Linked DNA regions of Saccharothrix violaceirubra. The protein of the gene in region 1 interacts with the protein of each later gene in a pairwise test. Links are inferred from orthologs where the notes say so. Each region holds a gene or a part of one and is shown on either strand. Other genes may lie near its edges.

Region 1 (7,036 bases):
CGCCCAGGAGTACGCGGCACTGGCCGGACGGCCGCACGCGGCGGTCCTGCTCGGTCACCTGCTGTCGGCGTTGCTGCACCGCGTGTTGCTGGCCGAACCGGACGTGCCGCGACGTGGGCACACCGAGGCGTTCACGCGGTTCCGGGACGCCGTGGAGCGCGACTTCACCCATCGGCACCGCGTGGCCGACTACGCACGCGAGTTGGGCTACTCGACGCGGACGCTGGCACGGGCGACGAGGGATGCGACGGGCCTGGCTCCCAAGGAGTTCCTGGACCGTCGCATCGTGCTGGAGGCGCGACGCCTGCTGGCGCACACCGATCTTCCCGCCGCCGCGATCGGCACCCGACTCGGATTCTCCGACCCGACGAATTTCGCCAAGTATTTCCGGCAACGCACCGCGCTCGCACCCGGGGAATTCCGACTTCGGACCGGTCGCCCGATCCGGGAGGGCGCTCCCGGGGATATTCCGACATAACGACGTCATCGGAATATCCAGGGCCGGTCGACGCGGTACGGGACCGCGCCGACCGGCCGCCTGTCATACCTTGGTGCCGCCGTCGAACCGGTGAAGTGTCTGACGGCGGCGTTCGGCGCGCTGACGTGCGGCTTGCGACGACACGCCCAGCGCGGAGCCTATTTCCGCCCAGGTGTGGCCACCGTGCCCGACGGCCGGGGCGGGTTCACGGGCCCGGAGCACCTCCAGGTCCCCCATCTCGCGGACCGCACGGGAGACGGACTCCAGTACCCACAGCCTGACCAGGATCTCCGGGTCGTGCACGGGGCTGATCAGGACGACCAGCTCGTGCACGAGCGCGCGGACTCTCTCTTCCACCTCGTCATCGAAGAAGACCCCCACAAGATCGAACCTACGACACGCCGACAACCCGCCGGAGACAAATCACCCTGATGGAGCAGCGCTGACTTCGGCCGGAAAACAACTTTTGTTTCAACGAGAACGAAACACAAATTGTTTTACCGGAATTACCCCCGTCGGCCGATTCCGCGCCGATCACCGCGTGCGAAGCTCTTCATCGCCGCTCGATTACCGAGAGGCTTCACCGGGGAAACAAGATGGGGGATCGATTTCGTGTTGAAGCGATTGTTGAGCACGGCCACGGCCATCGCCGCACTGGGTGTGCTGGTCCTCGGCGGCAACGCGTCCGCCGCACCCGACCCGACCGTACCCGAAGAGGCGCAGGTCGCCACCTTCGTCGAAGGGTCCGAGGAGGCATCCCCCCTCGCCAAGTCCGACTACATCGCGGGTGCCGCGGCCAACGGCCAGGCGTTGACCCAGTTGCAGAAGGACGACCTCAACTCGGCCGCCGTGACCTGCTGGAGCTGGGACGCCTGGCGGCAGGCGAAGAACGTCTTCGGCGCCAGGCTGTGGACCTCCCACCACCGGGTGAAGTGGTGCGGCGACGGCTCGTGGATCCGCGCGCACGCCTACACCGAGCGCTGGGGCGAGACCCACTGGATCGGCTGGACCGACAAGGGCCTGACGCAGTCGGGTCAGCAGTACGGCGTGAACTGGAACCGGTACAACTCCTGGACCCAGCGCAAGTTCTGCTACGTCGACTACTTCAACTGCATCCAGGAGTCGAACCCGTACCACAACACCACGGTCTTCCCCAACGGCAAGGGCCAGTGGAGCTGACCGCTTGACCGCACGACCCCCGTTCCGCTCGGGCCGGCGCCGGCCCGAGCGGAACTTTCGCGTTCGGGGCGGGAACCAGGACCTGCCGGGCGGGCATGAAGGGGTGTGATGGGCGACCAGGAGCTGTGGGACGCGGCCGTGACCGGCGACGCCGAGGCGTTCGGCGAGTTGTTCGGCCGCCACCACGACGCCGTGTACAACTACTGCTTCCGCCGGGTGGCATCGTGGTCGGTGGCCGAGGACCTCGTCTCCGCGGTGTTCCTGGAGGCGTGGCGCACCCGCCGTCGACTCGTGCTCGACACCGGGTCGCTGCTGCCGTGGCTGATCGGCGTGGCCACCCGGGTGACCCACCGGCACCGGCGGTCCGGGACCCGCTACGACGCGCTGCTCCGGCGGATCCCGGCCGGTCCACCCGAGCCGGAACTGGCCGAGACCGTGGCCGCGAAGATCGACGACGAACGGCGCATGGCCGACGTGCTCGCCGCGATCGCGGGACTGCCCAAGCGGGAACGGGACGTCATCGCCGTGTGCGTGTTCGGCGAGTTGGACTACGCGTCCGCCGCGATCGCGTTAGGCGTTCCGGTCGGCACCGTGCGCTCACGGTTGTCCCGCGCACGCCGCCGCCTCGCCGCGCTCGTGCCGCCCGTCCCGCTGTCCTCGAACCGATGAACGGAGGAGCGATGCACGACATCCTGGGCGACCTGCCGGCGGCACGGCGCATCCCGGCCGCGAAGGCCGAGAGCATGCGCATGGGGATCGAACGCGCCGTCCGCGCACGGCCACGACGCCGGACCCGGCGCGGGTGGCTGCTCGTCCCCGCCGGGGCGGTCGCGCTCCTGGTGGCGGTCCTGCTCGTCGCGGACGTCCTGGTGACACCACAGCCCGCCTACGCGTCGTGGACCGCCGAGCCGAGCGGACTCGGCCCGGCCGAGACCGCCGCACTGGGCACGCGGTGCGCCGACGACGTGCGCGACGCGTTCCCGGACGCGGCGTCCGACCTGCGGCCGGTCGTCGGCGAACGGCGTGGCGTGTTCCAGACCGCGCTGGTGGCGAGCGGGCGGCAGGTCGCGCTGTGCGCCGACTGGCTCGGGGTCCGGGACGGCGACTCCGTGCGGGGCGGCACGCTCAGCGGCCTGACGCCCGACGCCGCGCTCGCGCCGGGCGAGGTGCTCCAGACCGTGGCCGTCCCGGGCCAGGCGTCGGGTCCGGACGCGGCGCGGATCGCGTACGGCCTGGTCTCGCCGGAGGTCAGCCGGGTGACCGTGGACACCGCCGACGGCCGGCACGTGACCGCGTCCGTGCACGACGGCTACTTCCTCGCGTGGTGGCCGTCCGGCGCCGACCCCGAACAGGTCACCGCGTTCGACTCGGCCGGACGCGCCCTCGTCCCGCCGGTCCGCTGAGCACGCCGGGACGCCCCTCCCCCGTCCCGGCCGCCCCCGACCCGGTGACGTCCGCCACCCCCAGGACGTCACCGGGTCGACTCATTACCCGACCGCGTGGCCAGGACTCCACCGGAACTGTCGGTGCCCGGAGGTAGCTTGTGCCCTGTGAACGCTCAGGAACGCATCCGGGAACTCGCCGATCAGATCGTGTCGTTGCGCGACGCCTACTACAGCGGTTCGCCGCTGGTGGCCGACGCCGAGTACGACGCGATCGAGGACGAGCTGCGCGCTCTCGTGGCGGCCCATCCCGAGTGGACGCCGGACCCGAATCCGCTGGAGCAGGTGGGTGCGCCGGCCGTGCTGCACGCCCCGGTACGGCATTCGCGTCCGATGCTGTCGTTGGAGAAGGCGACGAAGCCCGAGCAGGTGGCGGCGTTCTTCGACCGGTTCCCGGGCCAGCCGGTCGTGGTGATGCCCAAGCTGGACGGGTTGTCGCTGGCGCTGGTGTACGAGGACGGCCGGTTGGCGCGGGCCGTCACGCGCGGTGACGGCACGACCGGCGACGACGTGACACCGCTGGTCAGGGCATTGGTGGACGGCGTGCCGCCGAAGATCGACACGTCCGGGCGCGTCGAGGTGCGCGGCGAGGCGGTCATGCTGCGGTCGACGTTCGCGGCCTACAACGAGACGCACCAGGACAAGCCGTTGATCAACCCGCGCAACGCGGCGGCGGGCACGCTGCGGGCCAAGGACCCGGCGGCGGTGGCCGGGCGGCGGATGGTGTTCTTCGCGTTCGACCTGGACGCCTCGGACGGCGCGGCGGCCGATCTGGAGCAGGGGCTGCGGACGTTCGGGTTCACGGTGGCGGACATGCGGCACTGCTCGGACGCGGCGGCGGCCCAGGACGTGATCTCCGACATCGAGCGCGAGCGCAACGAGCTGGACTACGACCTCGACGGCGCCGTGCTGCGGCTGGCCAACCGCGACGCATACTCGGCCGCCGGCACCCGGTCGAACTCCCCGCGCGGCGCGCTGGCGTACAAGTTCGCGGCCGAGGAGAAGACCACGGTGCTGGCGGACGTCGTGTGGGACGTGGGCAAGACGGGCAAGATCGCGCCGGTGGCGTGGTTGGAGCCGGTGTTCGTGGGCGGCACGACGGTCACCAGGGCGACCTTGGCCAACCAGGAGGTCATCCGCGCCAAGGGCATCCGCATCGGCGACACGGTGCTGGTCCGCCGGGCCGGCGACGTGATCCCGTTCGTGGCGGGGGTGCTCGACGAGTCGAAGCGCACGGGCGAGGAGCAGGAGATCGTGCCGCCGACGCATTGCCCGTCGTGCGCACAACCGTTGACCGAACAGGGCAACAGTCGCGAGCTGTTCTGCACCAACGTGGCCTGCCCGGCGCAGACCGTGCGCCGCCTGATCCACTGGGCGTCGCGCGCGGCGGCCGACATCGACGCGATCGGTCCGGTGTGGATCGAGCGCCTGGCCGAGACCGGCCTCCTGGAGAACCCGTCGGATTTCTACACCCTGACCAAGGAACGCCTGCTGGAGTTCGACCGGGTGGGCGAGACCTCCGCGACCCGGATGATCGAATCGATCGACAAGAGCCGCGCGGTCGGCCTGCGCCGCGCCTTGATCGGCCTGGCGATCCCGATGGCGTCGGAAGGCACGTCCGCCCGCCTGTGCAAGGCCGGTTTCGGCTCGCTGGAGGAAGTCGCCGACGCCGGCGAGGAACGCCTGGTGGCCGTGGAGGACATCGGCCCCAAGGTGGCCGCCTCGCTGACCGAACACCTGGCCCGCCTGCGCCCGGAACTGGAACGCCTGCGCGAACGCGGCGTATCACTGGACGTCCGCGAGGAAGACCTCCCGGCCGTGGTCGCCTCCGACGCGCCGTTGGCCGGAAAGACCATCGTCATCACCGGAACCATCAGCGACCCCCGCTCGGGCGAGAAGGTCCCGCGCCCCACTTTCCAGCGCCTGTGCGAAAAGGCCGGCGCCACCGCCACCTCGTCGGTCTCGGCCACCACCGACCTGCTCGTGACGGGCGCGGACGTCGGCGCCGCGAAGCTGACGAAGGCGGAGAAGCACGACGTGGAGGTAGTGGACCAGTCGGTGATCTGGGCACAACTGATCGCCGCCGGCATCGCCTGACCACGACGACAAGATCAACCACCGCGACCGGTGGCATGTCGGGCACCCACGACATGCCACCGGTCGACGACACGACGGGGTACGGGCACCATCACGACCAACCCCGCTATCCACCCGCGCAGAACCCCATACGAAGCATGGGCAGCATGCCGATCAGCCCGCTACCTGCGCGCACAGGTCCCTATGCCGTGCACCGGCAGCATCTGACTCGACCCACGACGGCGGCGCACCCGGGGCCGATCCCCCTGAGTGGCCCTCCCCGGTGGTCGGCCCGAGCGGCGAGCGACCGCTTGCACAGCTTCCCCGACTCAACCCCGGACCAGGCGACCAAGCACCTGTCACCCCATCAAGATGCGGCACACTCGGCGAGATGACCGAACGACCCATGTCCAACAGCGTCGAAAACGCCATCACCGGCTACGCAAGCCACGTCGTCCAAGCCGGCAAGATCTACGGCGACATCAACTTCCACCACCCAGCGCCCCCACCGGATCCCCCGTACCACCCCCTCCCCTCACACCCACCGGAAGTCTGGCTCCTGCAACCACACTTCGGCGTAGTCCCCTACCTGGGCCGCGAAGACCTGCTCACCACCCTCCAAACCTGGTGCGAAACCGACCACCCCTTCGCCATCGCCCACATCACCGGCGAAGGCGGCTCAGGCAAAAGCCGCCTGGCAGCCGAGTTCTGCACCCGCATGACCGCCTGGGCCTCAGGCCGCGCCGGCCCGGAAACCCTTGCCGTCCTGGCCCCCACCACCGACACGGTCCTGACGATCGACTACCCCGAGCAGGGAACCGCCGTCCTCGGCAAAGCCCTGGAACGACTGGCCACCCGCCCGGACGGCCCTCGAATACGCGTAGTACTCCTGTCCCGCGCCACGCACTGGTGGCCGGAACTCGACCGAGCCGGCCACCGCACAGCGTCCCTGTTCACCACGCTCCACCTGGACCTGGCCGAACACACCCTGTCCCCCGCGGAACGCCACACCCACGCGAAGGCCGCCGTAGATGCCTTCAGCCACCACCTGAACCTGAAACCCGTCCCACCACCGGACGTCACCGACGACGACTACGCCAACCCGCTACTCGTCCACGTGGCCGCCTTACTCGCCCTACACGGCCACCGCACAGCAAACCCGGTCCGCGAGAACGTCCTGGCCCACATCGTCACCCGGGAACGAAACAGGTGGACCCGCCTCCTGCCCGCACACCACCTGGCAGACCTCCACGAGACACACGCCTTACGCGCGGTACTCCTGACCCTGCTGACCGCCCCTTCCGCCGCCGAGGCCGCGGACCGGTTGGCCGCCCTCCCAGAGTTCGCCGGCGAGGCCCAACGGGAACGCCGCAGCCGCATCGCCTACTGGCTGGCCGACCTGTACCCCGGCGACCCGCTCATGACGTCCTTCGGCCCGGACCTGCTGATCGAGGAACTGCTGGACACCCCGGTGCTCGACGAAGTGGTCACGACGGCGCACACCCACAGCCCGTCCGGCCGCGTCCGACTGCTCAACACCCTCAGGCTCGCGGCGGAACGCCGACCGACCGTCCGGGCCGCGCTGCACAAGTACCTGATCTCCAGCATCGACGTCCTCGCGCACCAGGCCCTGGACGCTCCGAACGGCCTGCTGACCGACGCCGTGGACAGCGCACTGACGCTCTGCGCCGAACGCGACGACCCGCATCTGGCCCTTGCCTGCGTCGAACTGCGCAAGGCTCTACCCCTGGATCACGAGCGCGACGCCCGACTGCTGTGCACCATCACGCAGGCGCTCCTGCCACTCTCCCGGAGACTGGCGGAGAAAGACCCCAAGGACGGCCTGGTAGCCCTTCGACTG
Region 2 (7,438 bases), 3.6 Mb from region 1 along the record:
TTACCACCCAATGGAGTGAGGTATGACCGACGCCACGCGACGCGAGCGGCTCCGAGCCGAAACCGAGCGTGATATTCGTCGTCAGGCGCGTGCCCTACTGGCGGCACAGGGCCGTGACGCGGTCACGCTGCGTGCCATTGCCCGGGAACTCGGCATCACCGCTCCGGCGCTGTACCGCTACTACGACTCGCGCGAAGACCTGCTGGCCAGACTGTGCGACGACATCTGCGTCGACCTCGACGGAGAGCTGTCGAAAGCCCTGGAGCCGGTCGTGTCCGAGGACATCACCGTGCACGTGTTCACCGTGTGCAAGGCATTCAGGCGATGGGCGCTGGACCACCCGAATGAATTCGCGCTCGTGTTCGCGTCGACCGACAACCGCCGGGCCGACATGCTCGCCGGCGGACGCACCGACGACCAGTTCGGCCGGGTGTTCCTGGAGGTCGCCGCCAAACTCGTCGCCAGCCACCCGTTCCGCAAACCCGTGCCGCCGGACGTGCCGGAAACGCTGCGGAACGACCTGACGGCCTTCCAGAAGGTGCTGATCAACACCGTGGTGGAGCGCGGCGTCGTCGTCGACGAGACCGTGCTGCACCTCGGCGCGATCTACCACATCCTCCAGTCGTGGGTCCGCCTGTACGGCCACGTGGCCCTGGAGGTCTTCGGCGCCTTCCCGTTCGCGGTCTCCAACCCGGAGCCCCTGTTCGAGCTGATGCTGACCAACCTCATGGGCGAGATGGGCGTGGACCCGCGACCATGACGTCGCTCGGCGAGGTGGGCAAATCGCTACGGCGGGCCTTGGACCTGGTCGCGCAGGCGATCGCGCACCACGAGCAGGCCGCGACCTTGGTCGACGAGGCACACGCCCTGCTCATGACCACGCTCGGCGATGCGAGGCACACCGCGTTCGCCACGACGGCCAAGGCGATCCGTGCGACGGTCGACGACCTGCGGGCCATCACCGCCCTGGTCGAGAATTACCTGACTTCACTTGGTCTGACCTCCACACCCACCGCGTGGGACGCTATCCAAGAGGGCAGGACGCCACCGACGTTCCACGTCACGGAAGCCCGCCGAGTCCACATCCTCGACGGCGACGGGGACGATGAGAACGGCGGACACGCTCCAGGCACCGGAATGCCGTTCAAGAAAGAGTTCCCGGCCCACTGGAGTGATGAAAAGATCATCTCGGCCATCCTCGACGTGGCCAGGAACCCCGACTCGCCACCCCGGGCCAGATGGAACCCCGACAGTTGGCAAGTACGAGGAGAACGCGAGGGGGTCGTGATGGATGTGATTCTCGGGCCGGACGGCGCGGTGTGGACCGGCTATCCCCGTCGAGGACGAGGCGTGATCCACAACGACAGGTACGGCAACCCCACCGATCCGACGAGGTGACCGAACGATGAGTGAGCCAGTCGCCCGCCACGACCGACTCGTCCGCTTCCACGAGGAGGCGTTGCCACTCGTGGCGGGATTGGCCGGACGGATCTCCGACGACGATCTCGACAGCCTCGAAGGGCTGGGCGAAGCCGGGGAGTGGGGCTTCTTCTTCGACGAGTTGAGCGCGCTGCTCCACCGTTCCCGGATCGGGATCACCCCGGCCGAGCGGGATGTGTTCGTGGATCTGATCGGCCTGTTCACCCTGCCGACCGGCCACGACTTCATCAACGACCGCGACGAGGTCGTGGCCTCGCTCAACGTCCGCGAGCCGTAAGCGCCCACTTCCCCGAGGCGTACCGGTGGCGAGTTCCCACGACGACCGGCGACGTCGAGCGCCCTCGCTCGATCAGGTGATACCGACGCGTTCCGGACCGGAAAGCCGGTCGGTGGTGTCTTCTGGTCCGCCGACGGATCAGGGGGTACGCGGTGAGTCGCAGGATCGGTGGGGCTGGCGGCGGATCGGACAAGGGCAGTGGTGGGGGTGGCGCGGTGGTGGCCGCGATCGCGGTGGTGGCCCTGGCCGGGGTCGGCGGAGGAGCGGCCGTCGGGGGCGGTGCGGGTGGAGGAGGTCCCGTCGACAGCCTGTCGGCGCGTAAGGCCGACAGCAAGAAGTCGGCGCGCGAAGGCAATGGCGACGCGGCCTGGAGCCGGCTGGGGCGCCGGGTCACCAGGAAGGTCGACCGGCGTGACCTGGAGTGCCTCACCGCATCGTTCGGGCAGGTCCGCGAGTTCTTCGTCCGGACGCCGTGCCGGTCGCTCGACCGGACGGTCTTCGCGCTCGACGACGGGGCGGGCAACGTCGCCGTCGTCTCGGTGGTCTGGGTCGGGTTCGCGAACCGGGGGCAGGTCCGCGACTTCCAGCGGGTGATGGACGTCCATGGGAGTGGCGACATCAGGCCGTTGGGCAGCGCCCTCCTCGGCCTGGCCGACATCGCCTTCACCGGTGACCACTACTCGGCGGACCCCAAAGCCGACAACATCACCATCGCCGAGACGGAGTCCGTCTCGGGCGTCGTCGACGTCGGGACCCTGGAGCTGATCGCCGAGGTGGCCGCCCAGCTACCCAAGCCGTGAGGTGGTGCCGGGACCCGCAGGTCCCGGCACCACGAGAACTCACAGCACCACGTTCACCAACCGGCCGGGGACGACGATCACCTTGCGCGGCTCCTTGCCGCCCAACAGTTCGACGACCTTCTCGTCCGCCAGGGCCGTCGCCTTCACCTCGTCCGGCGAAGCCGACGCCGCCACGACCACCCGCGCGCGCACCTTGCCGTTGACCTGGATCGGGTACTCGGCCGTGTCCTCCACCAGGTACTTCGCGTCCGCCACCGGGAACGGGCCGTGGGCCAGCGACGTGGCGTTGCCCAGCTTCGACCACAGCTCCTCGGCCACGTGCGGGCTCAGCGGCGCCAGCATCAGGACCAGCGGCACGGCCAGGTCACGCGGGGCACCGGACGGGTGGTGCTTGGTCACGTAGTTGTTCAGCTCGATCAACTTCGCGCCCGCCGTGTTGTAGCGCAGGTTCGCGTAGTCGTCGCGCACGCCGTCGATCGTGCGGTGCAGCAGGCGCAGCTCGTCCTCGGTCGCCGGCGTGTCGACGACACGCAACTCGCCCGTCGTCTCGTCGACCAGGTTGCGCCACAGCCGCTGCAAGAACCGCTGTGCGCCGACGACGTCCTTGGTCGCCCAAGGCCGCGAAACGTCCATGGGCCCCATGGACATCTCGTACAGGCGGAACGTGTCGGCGCCGTACTTGTCGCACATCTCGTCCGGCGTGACGACGTTCTTCAGGCTCTTGCCCATCTTCCCGTACTCGCGGGTGACTTCTTCGCCTTCGTAGAAGTACTTGCCGTCACGCTCCTCGACCTGCTCGGCCGGGACGGGCACGCGACGGGCGTCGCGGTACGCGTAAGCCTCGACCATGCCCTGGTTGAACAGCCGCCGGTACGGTTCGTCGCCGGACAGGTGGCCCAGGTCGAACAGCACCTTCTGCCAGAACCGCGAGTACAGCAGGTGCAGGACGGCGTGCTCGACGCCGCCGATGTACAGGTCGACACCACCCGGGTCCGAGGCGCCGCGGGACGCCTGCGGGCCCAGCCAGTAGCGCTCGTTCTCCGCGTTCACGAACCGCGACGACTCGGTCGGGTCCACGTAGCGCAACTGGTACCAGCACGATCCGGCCCAGTTGGGCATGGTGTTGACCTCGCGCCGGTACTCGCGCGGGCCGTCGCCCAGGTCCAGCACGACCTTCGTCCACTCCGCGGCGCGCGACAGCGGTGGCGACGGCTGCGAGTCCGCGTCCTCGGGGTCGAACGTCCGCGGCGAGTAGTCGTCGATGTCGGGCAGTTCGATCGGCAGCGCCGACTCGGGCACGGCGACGGGCGTGCCGTCCTCGTCGTACACGATCGGGAACGGCTCGCCCCAGTAGCGCTGGCGCGAGAACAGCCAGTCGCGCAGCTTGAACTGGACCGTGCCTTCGCCGTGGCCTTCCTCCTCCAGCCAGGCGATGATCCGCTTCTTGGCGTCGGCCACGTCCAGGCCGTCCAGGAAGCCGGAGTTGACGGCCGGGCCGGTGCCGGTGAACGCCTCGCCGTCGAAGTCCGCGGGCGGCTGGACGGTCCGGATCACGGGCAGGTCGAACGCCTTGGCGAAGTCCCAGTCGCGCTGGTCCTGGCCGGGCACGGCCATGATCGCGCCGGTGCCGTAGCCCATCAGCACGTAGTCGGCGACGTACACCGGCAGCTTCGCGCCGTTGACCGGGTTGACCGCAAAAGATCCGGTGAAGACGCCTGTCTTCTCCTTGTTCTCCTGTCGGTCCAGTTCGGACTTCCGGCCGACCTCACGCCGGTAGGCCGCGACGGCGTCGACGGCGTCGGCCGTGGTGATCGCGTCCACCAGCGGGTGCTCGGGCGCCAGCACCAGGTATGTCGCGCCGAACAGCGTGTCGGGCCGGGTCGTGAAGACCTCGATCGCGGACCCGCCGACGGCGAACCGCACGCGCGCGCCCTGCGACCGCCCGATCCAGTTGCGCTGCATGGCCTTGACCTTGTCCGGCCAGTCCAGCCGGTCCAGGTCGTCGACCAGGCGGTCGGCGTACGCGGTGATCCGCATCATCCACTGGCGCAGCGAGCGCCGGAACACGGGGAAGTCGCCGCGTTCGCTGCGCCCGTCGGCGGTGACCTCCTCGTTCGCCAGCACGGTCCCCAGGCCGGGGCACCAGTTGACCGGCGCCTCGGACAGGTAGGCCAGGCGGTACTCGCCCAGCACCCGCTCCCGCTCGGCCTTCGACAGGTCCGCCCAGCCGCCGGGCGCCTCGCGCTCACCGGACTCGAACTGGGCGACCAGCTCGGAGATCGGACGCGCCCGCCCGGCCTCGGCGTCGTACCAGGACTCGAAGATCTGCAGGAAGATCCACTGGGTCCACCGGTAGTAGTCCGGGTCGATCGTGGAGATGCGCCGGCGCTCGTCGTGGCCCAGGCCCAGCCGGCGGATCTGCCGCAGGTAGGTCCGGATGTTCTCCTCCGTGGTGTGCCGGGGGTGCTGCCCGGTCTGCACGGCGTACTGCTCGGCGGGCAGGCCGAACGCGTCGAAGCCCATCGTGTGCAGCACGTTGCGCCCGTTCATCCGGTGGTACCGGGCGAACACGTCCGTGCCGATGAAGCCCAGGGGGTGGCCGACGTGCAGGCCGGCGCCCGACGGGTACGGGAACATGTCCTGGACGAACAGCTTGTCGGCCGGGACCTCGCCGGCGAGCGGACCGACCGGGTTGGGCGCGTGGAAGGTGCCCTGCTCCTCCCAGTGCTTCTGCCACCGCTGCTCGATCTCGCCCGCCAGTCCGGCGGTGTAGCGGAACGCCGGGGTTTCCGCCGACTCGGTGCTCATCGGGATGTCCCTCTCGATCGGTATACCTGCCCTGACACGACGAAACCCCCCAGCCCGACGGGCGTGAGGGGTTGCCGCGCGATCCTGACGGTCCGCGCGGCTAGCCAAGAAGCAGGCTTGCCTTGCTCATGTCACCACGGTATCAGCGCAGCGCGACCGCGATGAACCGGGTGAACTCCTCGGCCGAGAAGTTGTCGTCGCTGACCAGCAGCAGGGTGCGTTCGCCGGTGGGCAGGACCGAGCCCCACGTGATGCCCTCGACGTTGTCGACCACCGGCAGCGGAAGGTCCTTCAGGTTCGCCACGAGCTTCTTGTGCACAGGTCGCACGTTCGCGTTCAACGTGTCGAGCCTGCGCACGTCCGTGGCGCCGAAGACCGAGATCTCGAAGATCCGCACGTCGTACCCGGCGCCGGGCACCCACTGGCGTTCCAGCGTCAGGTACTTCCCGGGCGTGTACGGGTCGGCCAGGATCGCCGGCACGCCCGTGTCCGGTCCCCACGGCCCCGGCTCGGGCACCGCGAACAGCTTCTCCAACGGGTACGCGTACTGCGCGACCACGTCGCCACCGCGCGTCTGCACGGTCAGCCTGGTCAACGCGCCCCGGTCGACGGTCGGCACGTCGCCGTCCTGGAGCAGCGGACCCTCCACGACGCTGGTCACCAGGAACCCGGCGGAGGAGAACGTCAACGCCTCCAGCGCCTGGTTGCGGCGCGGACCGGTGGTCGGCTCGATGGCGTAGTTGCGCGGCAGGGTGAAGTCGGCCACGTGCGCCCCGTCACGCCCGGCCTGCCGGATGGACGGCTGCACGAGCGGCTTGCCGGTGGGCCGGTCGCCTTCCTGTGCCCACCAGTAGCCGCCGGTCCACGGGTCGACGCGCAGTTCCTCGGGGTCGATCGCGTTGGCGGTGTCGACGGCGGGCGAGGGGTAGGTCGAGCCGTCGGGCCGCTTCAACGTCCGCACGTCGGTGATCTCCACCGAGTCGACGCCGGACGTCGTGACCCGCACGTTCGCCGTGTAGAACCGGGGTGGCTCGGTGTAGCCGCGGTCGTCGCTGATCAGCACGTATCGGCCGGTGAACGGGTCGCGGTCGATGCCGGACAGGCCACCGACGGTCGTGCCCCGGAACTGGAGCTTGTGCGGGACGACCGCCTGTCCGAGGTAGCGGACACCGGCCGGCGCGGCGGTCGCCGGCACCGCGGTCACGCCCAACGCGAGGACGACCACGGCGACGCAGGTGCGAAGTCTCATGTGCCCACAGCCTTCCGATCATCGGACCTCGACGGGAAGTGCTCGTCCGGGTGAAACCCGGTTCGTGGTTCGGAATCCCGCGGGCCTACCCTCGTGGGCGTGAACATCGTGCTGCTGGTGGTATCGGCCCTGGTCGGGGCCGCGTTCGTCGCGATCGGCGCGCTGGGCTTGCGGGGCCTGCTTCACCGGAACAGGTTCTTCGGTGTCCGCACCAAGGCCACGTTGCGTGACGATGAAACGTTTGCGCTGGCCAACCGCATCGCCGGTGTTCCCACGATCGTGGCCGGTGCGGTCGCGCTGGTGACCGCCGCGGCCATCGCCGCGAAGCCGGAGACCGCGCTCGTCATCGGCCTGGTCGGCCTGGTCGGCACGCTGGTGATCGCCGGTGCCGGCGGCGTGCTGGGCCACCGGGCCGCCGAGGCCATGCCCGAGCCGACGCCCGCCGGGTGCGGCGGCTGCGCATGCGCCGGCGGCGGGTGTGGCGTGCTCACCCGCGCCTAGTTCCGCCGCACGTCCACCGGGAACGACGCGAGCAACGCCGTCGGCATGCCCTGGCGGCGCAGCACCCGACCCCACAGGTCGACGTTCGGCGGCGTGAGCACGTCGTCGGGCAGACCCGGGAACACGAGCCAGTCGCCGCGTTCGATCTCGCCGGCCAACTGGCCCTCGTTCCACCCCGCGTACCCGGCGAACACCCGCAGCCCGCGCACCTTGGGCACGAGGTCGTCCGGGTCGGAGTCCAGGTCGATGAGCGCGACCGGGCCGTGCACGCCCACCATGCCCTTGATCGACTGGTGGTCCTCGCCCGCGCGCAACGCCGCCAGGCACAGCGCCGTCTTCTGCTCGACCGGCCCGCCGATGTAC

The links.
Region 2: the proteins of ligA (region 1) and leuS interact in binary tests that used the Escherichia coli proteins (3 or more experiments, as listed by UniProt). The link is inferred for Saccharothrix violaceirubra from one-to-one orthologs.

What each region holds. Positions count from the first base shown.
Region 1 is NZ_JACHJS010000001.1:3,538,015-3,545,050, forward strand. What follows is about bases 2,743-5,701. They hold ligA (NAD-dependent DNA ligase LigA), read left to right. Parts: upstream 2,743-3,207; coding sequence 3,208-5,196; downstream 5,197-5,701. Other genes in these bases: F4559_RS16835 (hypothetical protein), read left to right, coding at 2,743-3,060; F4559_RS16845 (tetratricopeptide repeat protein), read left to right, coding at 5,567-5,701. Also shown: F4559_RS16815 (AraC family transcriptional regulator), read left to right, coding at 1-478; F4559_RS16820 (hypothetical protein), read right to left, coding at 542-835; F4559_RS16825 (hypothetical protein), read left to right, coding at 1,091-1,657; F4559_RS16830 (RNA polymerase sigma factor), read left to right, coding at 1,766-2,326; more of F4559_RS16835, read left to right, coding at 2,338-2,742; more of F4559_RS16845, read left to right, coding at 5,702-7,036. UniProt on the Escherichia coli protein: DNA ligase that catalyzes the formation of phosphodiester linkages between 5'-phosphoryl and 3'-hydroxyl groups in double-stranded DNA using NAD as a coenzyme and as the energy source for the reaction.
Region 2 is NZ_JACHJS010000001.1:7,121,858-7,129,295, reverse strand. Bases 2,357-5,717 are described here. They hold leuS (leucine--tRNA ligase), read right to left. Parts: upstream 5,326-5,717; coding sequence 2,557-5,325; downstream 2,357-2,556. Other genes in these bases: F4559_RS33095 (esterase-like activity of phytase family protein), read right to left, coding at 5,468-5,717; F4559_RS33105 (hypothetical protein), read left to right, coding at 2,357-2,517. Outside these bases: F4559_RS33120 (TetR/AcrR family transcriptional regulator), read left to right, coding at 23-760; F4559_RS33115 (EndoU domain-containing protein), read left to right, coding at 757-1,398; F4559_RS33110 (hypothetical protein), read left to right, coding at 1,406-1,717; more of F4559_RS33105, read left to right, coding at 1,933-2,356; more of F4559_RS33095, read right to left, coding at 5,718-6,574; F4559_RS33090 (SdpI family protein), read left to right, coding at 6,674-7,075.